Regions from separate parts of the Streptomyces sp. NPDC001568 genome, predicted to be linked through region 1. Evidence: predicted binding sites of a transcription regulator. Region 1 holds the regulator's gene; the other holds the start of a gene.
The links. The regulator HrcA, encoded in region 1, represses chaperone genes, less so after heat shock. The targets are predictions, from matches to a motif close to TTNGCACTCNGNNNNNCNGAGTGCNAA.

Region 1 (7,115 bases):
AACGGTGTCGCGGCCAAGGCCCGGGCGGGCGGCGGTGCCAAGTACAAGATCTTCCAGTGGGCGGCCGGCGTCTCCCGCGAGTACGCCAAGGTCACCCAGGACAACTTCCGCCGCACCGGCCGGGCGAGCGCCCCCTTCGGCCTCAACACCCAGCACAAGATCGCCGACGCGCTCGTCTACTCGAAGCTCCGCGAGGCCTTCGGCGGCAACCTCCGCGCCGCCGTCTCCGGGGCCTCCGCCCTCGCCCCCGAGATCGGCTACTTCTTCTCCGGCGCCGGCATCCACATCCTGGAGGGCTACGGCCTGACGGAGTCCAGCGCGGCCTCCTTCGTCAACCCCGGCGAGGCCTACCGCACCGGCACCGTCGGCAAGCCGCTCCCCGGCACCGAGGTCCGCATCGCCGACGACGGCGAGGTCATGCTGCGCGGCCCCGGCATCATGCAGGGCTACCACCAGCAGCCCGACAAGACCGCCGAGGTCCTGGAGTCCGACGGCTGGCTGCACACCGGTGACATCGGGGAACTCTCGCCCGACGGCTACCTGCGCATCACCGACCGCAAGAAGGACCTGATCAAGACCTCGGGCGGCAAGTACGTCGCCCCCGCGGAGATTGAGGGCCAGTTCAAGGGCATCTGCCCCTACGTCTCCAGCATCGTCGTGCACGGCGCCGACCGGAACTTCTGCACCGCGCTGATCGCCCTCGACGAGCCCTCGATCCTGGCCTGGGCCGCCGACAACGGCCTGGAGGGCAGGACGTACGGGCAGGTCCTGGCCGCGCCGGAGACCGCCCGCCTCATCGAGACGTACGTCCAGACCCTGAACGAGGGCCTCCAGCGGTGGCAGACGGTCAAGAAGTTCCGGCTGCTGCCCCGTGACCTGGACGTCGAGCACGGCGACCTCACGCCCAGCCTCAAGCTGAAGCGCCCGGTCGTCGAGCGCGAGTTCAAGTACCTCATCGAGGAGATGTACGAGGGCTCGCGCGAGGCCTGACACCGGCCGCCCGCACCCGCCCGCGGCCACCTCGCGGGCGGGTTCCCCGGCGCCCCGCCGCGGGCGGACCGCCCGGGGCGGCGGGTGCGGGACAATGGGGGCATGCCTTCCGCACTGCCCGACGGTGAACCCATGCCCGAAGACGGCTCGCTGCCGTCGCACGCCCTCGTGGGTGCGGGGGACCGGCCGCTCGGGTTCTACCTGCACGTCCCGTACTGCGCCACCCGCTGCGGGTACTGCGACTTCAACACCTACACGGCCACCGAGCTGCGGGGCACCGGCGGCGTGCTCGCCTCCCGGGAGAACTACGCCGACACCCTGATCGACGAGGTCCGCCTCGCGCGCAAGGTGCTCGGCGACGACCCGCGCGCCGTGCGCACCGTCTTCGTGGGCGGCGGCACGCCCACGCTGCTGCCCGCCGGCGACCTCGTACGGATGCTCGCGGCGATCCGCGACGAGTTCGGCCTGGCCGAGGACGCGGAGATCACCACCGAGGCCAATCCCGAATCGGTGAACCCCGCCTACCTCGCCGAACTGCGGGCCGGCGGCTTCAACCGGATCTCCTTCGGCATGCAGAGCGCCAAGCAGCACGTCCTGAAGGTCCTCGACCGCACCCATACGCCGGGGCGGCCCGAGGCGTGCGTGGCCGAAGCCCGGGAAGCCGGCTTCGAGCACGTCAACCTGGACCTGATCTACGGCACGCCCGGGGAGTCCGACGACGATTGGCGGGCCTCCCTGGAGGCCGCGCTGGGCGCCGGGCCCGACCACGTCAGCGCCTACGCCCTGATCGTCGAGGAGGGCACCCAGCTGGCCCGCCGCATCCGTCGCGGCGAGGTCCCCATGACCGACGACGACGTCCACGCCGACCGGTACCTGATCGCGGACTCGGTGATGGCCGACGCGGGCTACTCCTGGTACGAGGTGTCGAACTGGGCCACCTCGGAGGCGGGCCGCTGCCTGCACAACGAGCTGTACTGGCGCGGCGCCGACTGGTGGGGCGCCGGACCGGGCGCCCACTCGCACGTCGGCGGGGTCCGCTGGTGGAACGTCAAGCACCCCGGCGCCTACGCGGCCGCCCTCGCCGAGGGCCGCTCCCCGGGCGCGGGGCGCGAACTCCTCTCGGCGGAGGACCGCCGGGTGGAGCGGATCCTGCTGGAGCTGCGCCTCGTGGACGGCGTCCCGCTGTCGCTGCTCGCCCCGGCCGGGCTCGCGGCGGCCGGCCGGGCCCTGTCCGACGGCCTGCTGGAGCCGGACCCGTACGCGGCCGGCCGGGCGGTGCTGACCCTGCGCGGGCGGCTGCTGGCCGACGCGGTGGTCCGGGACCTGGTCGACTAGGACGGCCGCCCGGCCCCGTCGCCCGGGGCCTCAGGGCGCCGTGACGAAGTCGATCAGTTCCTCGACGCGTCCCAGCAGGGCCGGCTCCAGGTCCCGGTACGAGGTGACGCGCGACAGGATGTGCTGCCACGCGGCCCCGGTGTTCTCCGGCCAGCCCAGGGCGCGGCAGACGCCCGTCTTCCAGTCCTGGCCGCGCGGCACCACGGGCCAGGCCGCGATGCCCAGCGCGGACGGCTTCACGGCCTGCCAGACGTCCACGTACGGGTGGCCCACGACCAGCACGTCCGCGCCGGTCACCGCCGCGGCGATCCGGGACTCCTTCGAGCCCGGAACCAGGTGGTCCACCAGGACGCCCAGGCGGGCGTCCGGAGCCGGGGCGAACTCCGCCACCACGGCGGGCAGGTCGTCGACGCCCTCCAGGTACTCCACGACCACGCCCTCGATGCGCAGGTCGTCGCCCCAGACCCGCTCCACGAGCTCCGCGTCGTGCCGCCCCTCGACGTAGATCCGCCCCGCGCGGGCCACCCGGGCCCGGGCCCCCGGGACGGCCACCGAACCCGACGCCGTACGGGCGGGCGCGGCCGGCGCCCGCGAGGCGCGGACCAGGGTCACGGGGGCGCCCTCCAGCAGGAAGCCGGCCGGCTCCAGGGGGAAGGCCCGGCGCTTGCCGAAGCGGTCCTCCAGGGTCACGGCGCCGGCCTCGCACTCGACGACCGCGCCGCAGAAGTCGCCGCCGGCCACCTCGACGACCAGGCCGGGATCCGCCGGCACCTGGGGCACCGCCCGGGGACGCTTCCACTGCGGGGTCAGGTCGGGGGAGTACTCGCGCATCCGGCCGAGCGTAGGAGAGCCGCGCCGATCACGCCTCCGACACGCCGAACCTGGCCGCCAGTGTGGCGCGTTGCTCACGTACGAAGTCGGCCGTGACCAGCGCTCCGTGACCCGGCACGTACACGGCGTCGTCCCCGCCGAGCGACAGCAGCCGGTCCAGGGCGGCCGGCCACTGCCCGGGAACCGCGTCGCCGCCCGCCTGGGGTTCGCCCGACTCCTCGACGAGGTCACCGCAGAAGACCACCTCGCGCTCGCCCGGCACGAAGACGGTCAGGTCGTACTGCGAGTGCGCGGGCCCCAGATTGGCCAGCAGCACCTGCACCCCGCCCAGCTCCAGCGTCCACTCGCCCGACACCAGGTGCCGCGGCGCCCGCAGGAGCTCCGCGGCCTCGGCGGCCTCGTCCTCGGCCAGCCCGTTGCGGACCGCGCTCGCCCGCAGTTCCTCGCGGCCCCTGGCGGGGGCCAGCAGCCGCTCCAGGCCGACCGCGCCGAAGACCTCGGCCTCCGGGAAGGCCGGCGCGCCCATGACGTGGTCGAAATGTCCGTGTGTGAATGCGATATGGGTCACGCGGCGCCCCGTCAGACGCTCCGCCTCGGCGCGCACCCCGGCGCCCTCCCGCACCGAGGAACCCGGGTCGATCAGGAGGACCGAATCGTCCCCCACCACCAGTCCCACCGTGCAGTCCCACACCGGAAGGCGGCGACGGCCGGCCCGTCCGGTGAGCCGTTCCCAGCCCGCCTCTTCCCAACGTACGTCCATGGCGCGACGCTACCCTGACGGGCCGCCCTTGCCCCGCTCGTACCACCCGGCCGTACACTGACCGGGGGTTCTCTGGCACTCGCACGCTCGGAGTGCCAACAACGGTCGATCGAGCCGGACCGAAGTCGGGCCGCAGATCGACCGTAGCCCGACCGGGACCGACCGATACGACCGCATCCGGAGGTGTGCGCGATGCTCAGTGAACGCAGGCTCGAAGTACTGCGCGCCATCGTCCAGGACTACGTCGGGACGGAGGAACCGGTCGGTTCCAAGGCGCTCACCGAGCGGCACCGCCTCGGCGTCTCCCCGGCGACCGTGCGCAACGACATGGCCGTGCTGGAGGAGGAGGGCTACATCGCCCAACCCCACACCAGCGCCGGCCGGATCCCCACGGACAAGGGCTACCGCCTCTTCGTCGACAAACTGGCGGGGGTCAAACCGCTGTCGACGCCCGAGCGCAGGGCCATCCAGAACTTCCTCGACGGGGCCGTCGACCTCGACGACGTGGTGGGACGCACGGTGCGCCTCCTGGCGCAGCTCACCCGCCAGGTCGCCGTCGTCCAGTACCCGTCCCTGACCCGCTCCACCGTCCGGCACGTCGAGCTGCTCTCCCTGGCCCCGGCCCGGCTGATGCTCGTGCTGATCACGGACACCGGGCGGGTCGAGCAGCGGCTCGTGGACTGCCAGACGCCCTTCGGGGAGGCCTCCCTGGCCGACCTGCGGGCGCGGCTGAACAGCCGGGTCGTCGGCCGTCGGTTCACCGACGTGCCGCAGCTCGTGCAGGACCTTCCGGAGTCGTTCGAGACCGAGGACCGGGTGACGGTCAAGGCCGTCCTCGACACCCTCCTCGAAACGCTGGAGGAGGAGGCGGAGGAGCGGCTGATGATCGGCGGCACCGCCAACCTCACCCGCTTCGGACATGATTTTCCCTTGACGATCAGGCCGGTGCTCGAAGCGCTGGAGGAGCACGTCGTGCTGCTCAAGCTGCTGGGTGAGGCAGGGGAGTCGGGGATGGCGGTACGGATCGGTCACGAGAACGCCTACGAGGGGCTCAACTCCACGTCGGTCGTCTCCGTCGGCTACGGTTCGGGCGGCGAGGCAGTCGCCAAACTCGGCGTGGTCGGACCGACCCGCATGGACTACCCCGGAACGATGGGAGCGGTACGCGCAGTGGCACGTTACGTCGGACAGATCCTGGCGGAGTCGTAAGTGGCCACGGACTACTACGCCGTACTCGGCGTGCGCCGCGACGCATCGCAGGACGAGATCAAGAAGGCGTTCCGGCGGCTCGCGCGCGAGCTGCACCCGGACGTCAATCCCGATCCCAAGACGCAAGAGCGCTTCAAGGAGATCAACGCCGCCTACGAGGTCCTCTCGGACCCGCAGAAGAAGCAGGTCCACGACCTCGGCGGTGACCCCCTGTCCGCCGGCGGCGGTGGCGGCGCGGGTGGCTTCGGAGCCGGTGGCTTCGGCAACTTCTCGGACATCATGGACGCCTTCTTCGGCCAGTCCCAGCAGCGCGGACCGCGCTCGCGGACCCGCCGGGGCCAGGACGCCATGATCCGCCTGGACCTGGAACTGGACGAGGCGGCCTTCGGGACGACCAAGCCCATCCAGGTCGACACGGCCATCGTCTGCACCACCTGCTCCGGTGAGGGCGCCGCACCCGGCACCTCCGCGCAGACGTGCGACATGTGCCGCGGTCGCGGCGAGGTCTCGCAGGTCACCCGGTCCTTCCTGGGCCAGGTCATGACCTCGCGGCCCTGCCCCCAGTGCCAGGGCTTCGGCACCGTGGTCCCCACCCCGTGCACCGAGTGCGCGGGCGACGGCCGGGTCCGTTCCCGCCGCAACCTGACGGTCAAGATCCCCGCCGGTGTCGAGAACGGCACCCGGATCCAGCTCGCGGGCGAGGGCGAGGTCGGCCCCGGCGGCGGCCCCGCCGGTGACCTCTACGTGGAGATCCACGAGCTGCCCCACCCGACCTTCCAGCGGCGCGGCGACGACCTGCACTGCACGGTCACCATCCCGATGACCGCGGCCTCCCTGGGCACCAAGTGCCCGCTGGAGACCTTGGACGGCATGGAGGAGATCGACATCCGGCCCGGCACCCAGTCCGGCCAGTCGATCCCGCTGCACGGGCGCGGCGTCACGCACCTGCGCGGCGGCGGCCGCGGCGACCTGATCGTCCACGTCGAGGTGACCACCCCGAGCAAGTTGGACGCCCAGCAGGAGGACCTGCTGCGCCAGCTGGCGAAGCTGCGCGGCGAGGAGCGGCCCACGGGCCAGTTCGCGCCCGGCCAGCAGGGCCTGTTCAGCCGCCTGAAGGACGCGTTCAACGGCCGCTGAGCGGCCCGCGACAGCACGCAGGAGCCCGGCCCGGGTCACCCGGACCGGGCTCCCGCGCGTTGCCGCACAACCCGTACGGGCCTTGCGGGAAGCGGACTATGCCAGGCGAATGCCGTGATTCGGTCCGGTGGTCGGGACGTGGCACGATGCAGTCCATGTCCTCCGCACCGAACGGTCTCTCCCCGTACCCGATCGTGCAGGCTCCCATGGCGGGCGGCGCCTCCTGCCCGCCCCTGGCCGCCGCCGTGTGCGAGGCCGGCGGGCTGGGATTCCTCGCCGGTGGCTACAAGACCGCCGACGGCATGTACCAGGAGATCAAGCAGACGCGCGGGCTCACCCGGCGCCCCTTCGGCGTGAACCTCTTCATGCCGCAGAACGGCTACGTCGACCCGGCCGCCGTCGAGGCCTACCGCGGACAGCTCGCCGGCGAGGCCAGCTGGTACGAGGTCTCCCTCGCCGAGGAGGACATCATCGGGACCTGCGACGACGGCTACGACGCCAAACTCGCGATCCTCCTCGACGACCCCGTCCCCGTCGTCTCCTTCACCTTCGGCTGTCCCGCGCCCGCCGTGTTCACCCGGCTGCGCAAGGCCGGCACCTACGGGATCGTCACCGTCACCTGCGTCGACGAGGCCCGCGCCGCGCAGGAAGCCGGCGCCGACGCCCTCTGCGTCCAGGGCGTCGAGGCCGGCGGCCACCAGGGCACCTACCGCGACGATCCGCAGATCGACGGCACCGCCGGCGTGGGCCTGCTCGCCCTGGTCGCCCAGGTGCGGGAGGCGGTCACCCTGCCCCTCATCGCCTCGGGCGGCCTCATGCGCGGCGCGCAGATCGCCGCGCTCCTCGCCGCGGG
Region 2 (7,115 bases), on a different contig from region 1:
GGAACCTCGCGTCGAAGACCGGCTCGCGGGGGACGTCGTACAGGTGGTGGTGGGTGAACCAGAGCACCGAGTTGGCGATGCCGTTGTACGCGTCGTCGTACACCGCGGGGTCGATGTCCAGCATGCGCACGCCCGGCTCTCGGACGCCCCGGCGCACCGCCTCCCGGTCGGCGTCGGACAGGGCCGCGCAGATCCACAGGGCCTCCGGCTGCTGCGCGAGGGCCGCGGAGAGACCGGAGACGAGACCGCCCCCACCGCGCCGGGCACTGAGGGTGCCGTCCTGGTCGAGGGCGTACGAGAGCGGGCCGCGGTTCGCGGCGACGAGTACCTGAGAAGCCATGCGGCCAACCTAGCCAGGCCCACCCCCGGTCAAACGCCCGTACGCCGAGGGCCCGCGGAGGATTACGCCACGCGACGGCCCGCGTACTCCTCGATCCCCGCCATCGGCGGTCGCTCCTCGGTGTCCACCGGGTGGGTGCGCGGCACGAAACCGTCCGGCCCCCGCTCGAACTGCGTCAGCTCCGGCCGTACGAGGTGCCCGCGCGAGAGCCGCAGCTGCGCCGTGCGGTAGATCGCCGCGGCCATCCGACCGAGTGCCTGCCCGTCCTGGTGGCGGTGCACCCGGACGCCCACGTCGACCTGGGCCAGCGCGTCCAGCCCGACCGTGTGCAGCGCGTCCACGAGCAGACCCAGCTCGACCCCGTACCCGACGGGGAACGGAAGCCGTTCCAGCAGCGACCGGCGTACGGCGTACTCACCGCCCAGCGGCTGCACGAAGCCGGCCAGCTGCGGCCAGTGCAGGTTCAGCAGCGGACGGGCGACCAGCTCGGTGACCCGGCCGCCCTGACCGGGGGCGTCCCCCAGCGGGCGGTCGTACATCGCCTTGACGAACTGCACCTGCGGATCGGTCAGCAGCGGACCCACGATCCCGGACACGAAGGCGGAGTCGAAGTCCCGCAGGTCGGCGTCCACGAAACAGACGACCTCGCCGGTCGTCGCCAGCAGCGAGCGCCACAGCACCTCGCCCTTGCCGGGCAGCGCCGGAATGCGGGGGAGGACCTCGTCACGGTGCACGACCCGGGCGCCGGCGGCTGCCGCGACCTTCGCCGTACCGTCCGAGGAACCCGAGTCGATCACCACCAGCTCGTCGACGAGGGGGATCGCCGGGCCGTCGATCAGATCGCGCCGGATCACCTCGACGATCCGCCCGACCGTGGCCTCCTCGTCGAGGGCGGGCAGCACCACGCTGACCGTCGTGCCCGTCGCCCGTTTCCGGTCGAGGAGCTGGTCGAGCGGTCGGTCTGCTGCGGACCAGGAGCGGGCGGCCAGCCAGCGCTCCACCTCTTCCAGCACTCTCGGGACTCCCTGCTTCATCGGTGGTTTGGACCGAAAAGTGATCCATCTCGCGGTTCGGACGGCTGTCTCAACCACCCGGACCTTCGGTTACAGTCTTGAACAACGCGATGGACCACCGCATGCCGGGGGTCCCGCGCACAAACGCCCGGACACGCAATGGAGCGCGCCGTCCGGTGCCATACCGCTCATCCAGAGGGGCAGAGGGATACGGCCCGTTGAAGCCCCGGCAACCCTCCAGTCGGTTCTCGCGATGCGTCTGAGACGCACTCCCGCGAGGTCCCCGACTAGGGAAGGTGCCAATTCCGTCTCATGGCGAAGTGCGCCATGGGGAAGATGAGGAGAAAGGGCCTCGCCATCATGGCTGCACAGACCGTCGCCACCTCTGCCGAGCAGGCGTCCGTGGATCTCGGACCCGCCACCGGCCTTTCCTGCCGCGAGTGCGGAACCCGCTTCGAGCTCGGTCCCATTTTCGCCTGCGTCGAGTGTTTCGGACCGCTGGAAGTCTCCTACGACCTGCCCCTCGGCGACCCCGAGGCCCTGCGCGCGGCCATCGAGGCCGGCCCCGACAACATCTGGCGCTACGCCCCGCTGCTGCCCGTCCCGGCGAACGTGGCCTCCAAGCCGAACCTGAACCCCGGCTTCACCAAGCTCGTCGACGCCGCCAACCTGGCCAAGGAGCTGGGCGTCACCGGCAAGCTGTACGTCAAGGACGACTCCGGCAACCCGACGCACTCCTTCAAGGACCGTGTCGTGGCCATCGCCGTCGAGGCCGCCCGCGCCTTCGGCTTCACCACCCTCTCCTGCTCCTCCACCGGCAACCTGGCCGGCGCCGTCGGCGCCGCGGCCGCCCGCGCCGGCTTCCGTTCCTGCGTGTTCATCCCGCACGACCTGGAGCAGGGCAAGGTCGTCATGGCCGGTGTCTACGGTGGCGACCTCGTCGGCATCGAGGGCAACTACGACGACGTCAACCGCTTCTGCTCCGAGCTCATCGGCGACCCGCTGGGCGAGGGCTGGGGCTTCGTCAACGTCAACCTGCGTCCGTACTACGGCGAGGGCTCCAAGACCCTGGCGTACGAGATCTGCGAGCAGCTCGGCTGGCGGCTGCCCGACCAGATCGTCATCCCGATCGCGTCCGGCTCCCAGCTGACGAAGATCGACAAGGGTCTGCAGGAGCTGATCAAGCTCGGCCTCGTCGAGGACAAGCCGTACAAGATCTTCGGCGCCCAGGCCGAGGGCTGCTCCCCGGTGTCGACCGCCTTCAAGGCCGGTCACGACGTGGTCCGCCCGCAGAAGCCGAACACCATCGCCAAGTCCCTCGCGATCGGCAACCCGGCCGACGGCCCGTACGTCCTGGACATCGCGCGGCGCACCGGTGGATACGTCGAGGACGTCAACGACACCCAGGTCGTCGAGGCCATCAAGATCCTCGCGCAGACCGAGGGCATCTTCGCCGAGACCGCGGGCGGCGTCACCGTCGGCGTGACGAAGAAGCTCATCGAGAACGGGCAGCTCGACCCGACGCTGACCACCGTGATCCTGAACACCGGCGACGGCCTCAAGACCCTGGAGGCGGTGGCCGCCGACAGCGGCCAGACCGCCACCATCCGCCCGAGCCTGGAAGCCTTCCGCGCCGCCGGCCTGGCCTGATCCTCCCCACGACACCCGGAAAGGCGGTAGCGCCATGAGCGTCAACGTCCGCATCCCCACCATCCTGCGCACCTACACCGGCGGCGTCGCCGAGGTCTCGGCCGAGGGCACGACCCTGGCCGAGGTCATCGACTCCCTGGAGAAGAACCACCCGGGCATCGCCGCGCGCGTCCTGGACGACCAGGGCAAGCTGCGCCGCTTCGTGAACGTCTACGTCAACGACGACGACGTGCGCTTCGAGGGCGGGCTGCAGACGAAGACGCCCGACGGCGCCGGCGTCTCGATCATTCCGGCCGTCGCCGGCGGCTGATCGTCCCGGTCGATCGCCCTCCCCGGGGGGCCGTGGCCGCCCGTCGATTTCCGAATTGCCCTCTCCGCCAATAAGCGGAGGGGGCAATTCTGCTTGATTGATAGCGGTAGAGTTGGGGAAGTCCCCTCCGCTGTTCTTGCCCGCCGCATATGAGCGGGGCCGGGGAGGGTTGACATTGAGTCAACATGAGTGCGCGCTATGGGGCTTTGGCGTGGATTGTCAGGCCCGAGTTGCCCAGGAATATGCCAAATTTTCACTCTATTTCAATGTTTTCGCGTGTCCGGAATTCTCGTCGGATTGACCTGTTGCAGACAGCAGCGGTGCGGATACATTCAGCCCCGGTCGAGGCGTTCCGGCGCAAGTTCTGACCCGGGTTCGCGAAGTGCGGACCTGCGCAAGGGCCAGTAATAGGGGAGTTAGGCATGGCTCAGGGCACCGTCAAGTGGTTCAACGCGGAGAAGGGCTACGGCTTCATCGCGGTCGACGGTGGCGCGGATGTGTTCGTCCACTACAGCGCCATCCAGATGGACGGGTACCGCACCCTTGAAGAGGGTCAGCGGGTCGAGTTCGAAATCTCGCAGGGCCAGAAGGGCCCGCAGGCGGACATGGTCAAGCTCGCTGCCGGCTGAGTCCCGAAGCGCGATCGACCACCGACGCACTCACACACGAGGGGCCCACATCCCGGACACGGGGATGCGGGCCCCTCGTGCGTGTCGGCCCCGGGACCCTTGCGGCGCCCGGCCACCGCCCCGCCGGCGGCCCCGGCGCAGGGCGGGCATTGCTCGAAGCCGCTTGCACTCGCGGGGGTCGAGTGCTAATCATTGGCGTTAGCACTCTCCAGGTGAGAGTGCTACTAAGACGAGGACCGGGCCGGTGAGGCCCGCAGGGTCCGGCGGGAAGGAACCGCCGAATCCGCAGGCCGTCCGTCGCGGGCGCGGGCGCGGTCCGGAGCAATCCACCCCTGTCCGGGAGGACCACTTCAGATGGCCAAGATCATTGCGTTCAACGAGGAGGCCCGGCGCGGTCTCGAGCGTGGGATGAACCAGCTCGCCGACGCCGTCAAGGTCACCCTTGGCCCCAAGGGTCGCAACGTCGTCCTTGAGAAGAAGTGGGGCGCCCCCACGATCACCAACGATGGTGTCTCCATCGCCAAGGAGATCGAGCTCGAGGACCCGTACGAGAAGATCGGCGCCGAGCTGGTCAAGGAAGTCGCCAAGAAGACGGACGACGTCGCCGGCGACGGTACGACCACCGCCACCGTGCTCGCCCAGGCGCTCGTCCGCGAGGGCCTGCGCAACGTAGCCGCCGGCGCCAACCCGATGGCCCTCAAGCGTGGCATCGAGAAGGCCGTCGAGGCCGTCTCCGCCGCCCTGCTGTCGCAGGCCAAGGATGTCGAGACCAAGGAGCAGATCGCTTCGACGGCTTCCATCTCCGCCGCCGACACCCAGATCGGCGAGCTCATCGCCGAGGCGATGGACAAGGTCGGCAAGGAAGGCGTCATCACGGTCGAGGAGTCGCAGACCTTCGGCCTGGAGCTCGAGCTCACCGAGGGCATGCGCTTCGACAAGGGCTACATCTCGGCGTACTTCGCCACCGACATGGAGCGCATGGAGTCGTCCCTCGACGACCCGTACATCCTGATCGTCAACTCCAAGATCGGCTCGGTCAAGGACCTGCTGCCGCTCCTGGAGAAGGTCATGCAGTCCGGCAAGCCGCTCCTGATCATCGCCGAGGACGTCGAGGGCGAGGCCCTGTCGACCCTGGTCGTCAACAAGATCCGTGGCACCTTCAAGTCCGTCGCCGTCAAGGCTCCGGGCTTCGGTGACCGCCGCAAGGCCATGCTCGGTGACATCGCCATCCTCACGGGCGGCACGGTCATCTCCGAGGAGGTCGGCCTCAAGCTGGAGAACGCCGGTCTCGACCTGCTCGGCCGCGCCCGCAAGGTCGTCATCACCAAGGACGAGACCACGATCGTCGACGGTGCCGGTGACAGCGACCAGGTCCAGGGTCGCGTCAACCAGATCCGCGCCGAGATCGAGAACTCCGACTCGGACTACGACCGCGAGAAGCTCCAGGAGCGCCTCGCGAAGCTGGCCGGCGGCGTGGCCGTCATCAAGGCCGGTGCCGCGACCGAGGTCGAACTCAAGGAGCGCAAGCACCGCATCGAGGACGCCGTTCGCAACGCGAAGGCGGCCGTCGAAGAGGGCATCGTCGCCGGTGGTGGCGTGGCCCTGCTCCAGGCCTCCTCGGTCTTCGAGAAGCTGGAGCTCACCGGTGACGAGGCGACCGGCGCCAACGCCGTGAAGCTCGCGCTGGAGGCCCCGCTCAAGCAGATCGCCGTCAACGGTGGTCTCGAGGGTGGCGTCGTCGTCGAGAAGGTGCGCAACCTGCAGATCGGTTGGGGCCTGAACGCCGCGACCGGCGAGTACGTCGACATGATCGCCGAGGGCATCATCGACCCGGCGAAGGTCACCCGTTCCGCGCTGCAGAACGCGGCGTCGATCGCGGCCCTCTTCCTCACCACCGAGGCCGTCATCGCCGACAAGCCCGAGAAGGCCGGTGCCCCCGCGGGCGGCGGCATGCCGGGCGGTGACATGGACTTCTGATCGGCCCCGGCTGATCGGCTGTTCTCGAACGAGGGCGGCACCCCACGGGGGGTGCCGCCCTCGGGCGTTCCCGCCCCGGGGGGCGGGAGCGGGATCAGGTCAGGGGCTTGAGGAGCCAGACGTCCTCGTGGGCCGCCGGGAAGCCGGGGACGCGGGCGACCTCGCGGTAGCCGTGGCGGGCGTAGAAGGCCGGGGCCTGGAAGGTGAACGAGGAGACCAGGATGCTCACGCAGCCCCGCCGGCGGGCCTCCTCCTCGGCCGCCGCCAGCAGCTCGGCGCCCCGGCCGTCGCCCCGACTGTCCTCGCGGACCCAGGTCATGCCGATGCCCGCGCGGTCGCCCCAGCTCCAGCCGGAGAGCCCCGCGACGAGCCTGCCGTCGGCGTCGGTGATCCGTACGCTGAACTCCGACTGCGCGTGCCCCGCCGTCGCCGCCTGGTTGAAGGCGTCCAGTTCCTTGCTCAGCCGCGCGTCGAGCTCGGAGTCCGCGCCGCCTGTGGTGATGTCCACCCCGTTGTCGTTCATGGGGTCATTGTGCGGGGCGGTGCCTCTACGGGTGTGGCTCGCTCGGTCAAGGTGGTCACCGTCGATTCCTCCGCCGGGCAGGGGGTTGCGGGGCCGCGTCTCACACCAGGCTGGTGCGGGCGGGTGGTCGGTGCCCGGTGGTCGGGACGGGTCGCTTCCGGACGGGCGGGTTTGGTTGGATCGGGGCATGAGCGAACGCAGCGTGCCCTTCGTCAAGATCTGTGGCCTCAAGACCGCCCATGACGTCGAGGTGGCCGTGGCCGCCGGGGCGGATGCCGTCGGCTTCGTCTTCGCGCCGGGCAGCCCCCGTACGGTCGACGCCGCCGCGGCGCGGGCTCTCGCGGCGGGGGTGCCGGACGGGGTGCTCACCGTCGGGGTGTTCCGGGGGCAGTCGGTGGCGGAGGTGCGCCGGCTCACCGAGGAGAGCGGGGTGCGCGCCGTGCAGCTCCACGGCGACGAGGGCCCGGAGTACTACGAGGAACTGCGCACCCCCGGCCGGACACTGGTCCGGGCCACCGCCGAGCACGTGCGCCGGTGCGGGGAGCTCGGTGAGGACCTGTTGCTGCTCGACGCCCCGGACCCGGGCTCCGGCAAGCCGTGGAACTGGGGCTCGGCGGAGTTCACGGCGCCCGAGGGGCGGTGGCTGCTGGCCGGCGGGCTCACCCCCGCCAAC

Region 2: the regulator HrcA is predicted to act here: its motif matches at 4,105-4,131, upstream of groL (chaperonin GroEL).

The regions. Positions count from the first base shown of each region.
Region 1 covers NZ_JBIAVF010000007.1:164,559-171,673, forward strand. Annotated here, with positions in the region: gene ACFY0I_RS15020 (AMP-dependent synthetase/ligase) at 1-990, shown strand, start outside; gene hemW (radical SAM family heme chaperone HemW) at 1,093-2,325, shown strand; gene ACFY0I_RS15030 (DUF3097 domain-containing protein) at 2,356-3,156, opposite strand; gene ACFY0I_RS15035 (MBL fold metallo-hydrolase) at 3,185-3,916, opposite strand; gene hrcA (heat-inducible transcriptional repressor HrcA) at 4,109-5,125, shown strand; gene dnaJ (molecular chaperone DnaJ) at 5,126-6,262, shown strand; gene ACFY0I_RS15050 (nitronate monooxygenase) at 6,418-7,115, shown strand, end outside.
Region 2 covers NZ_JBIAVF010000008.1:236,025-243,139, reverse strand. Annotated here, with positions in the region: gene ACFY0I_RS17230 (trehalose-6-phosphate synthase) at 1-340, opposite strand, end outside; gene ACFY0I_RS17225 (glucosyl-3-phosphoglycerate synthase) at 403-1,353, opposite strand; SAM riboswitch class I at 1,539-1,696, shown strand; gene thrC (threonine synthase) at 1,714-3,003, shown strand; gene ACFY0I_RS17215 (ubiquitin-like small modifier protein 1) at 3,038-3,313, shown strand; gene ACFY0I_RS17210 (cold-shock protein) at 3,736-3,942, shown strand; gene groL (chaperonin GroEL) at 4,297-5,919, shown strand; gene ACFY0I_RS17200 (GNAT family N-acetyltransferase) at 6,014-6,442, opposite strand; gene ACFY0I_RS17195 (phosphoribosylanthranilate isomerase) at 6,630-7,115, shown strand, end outside.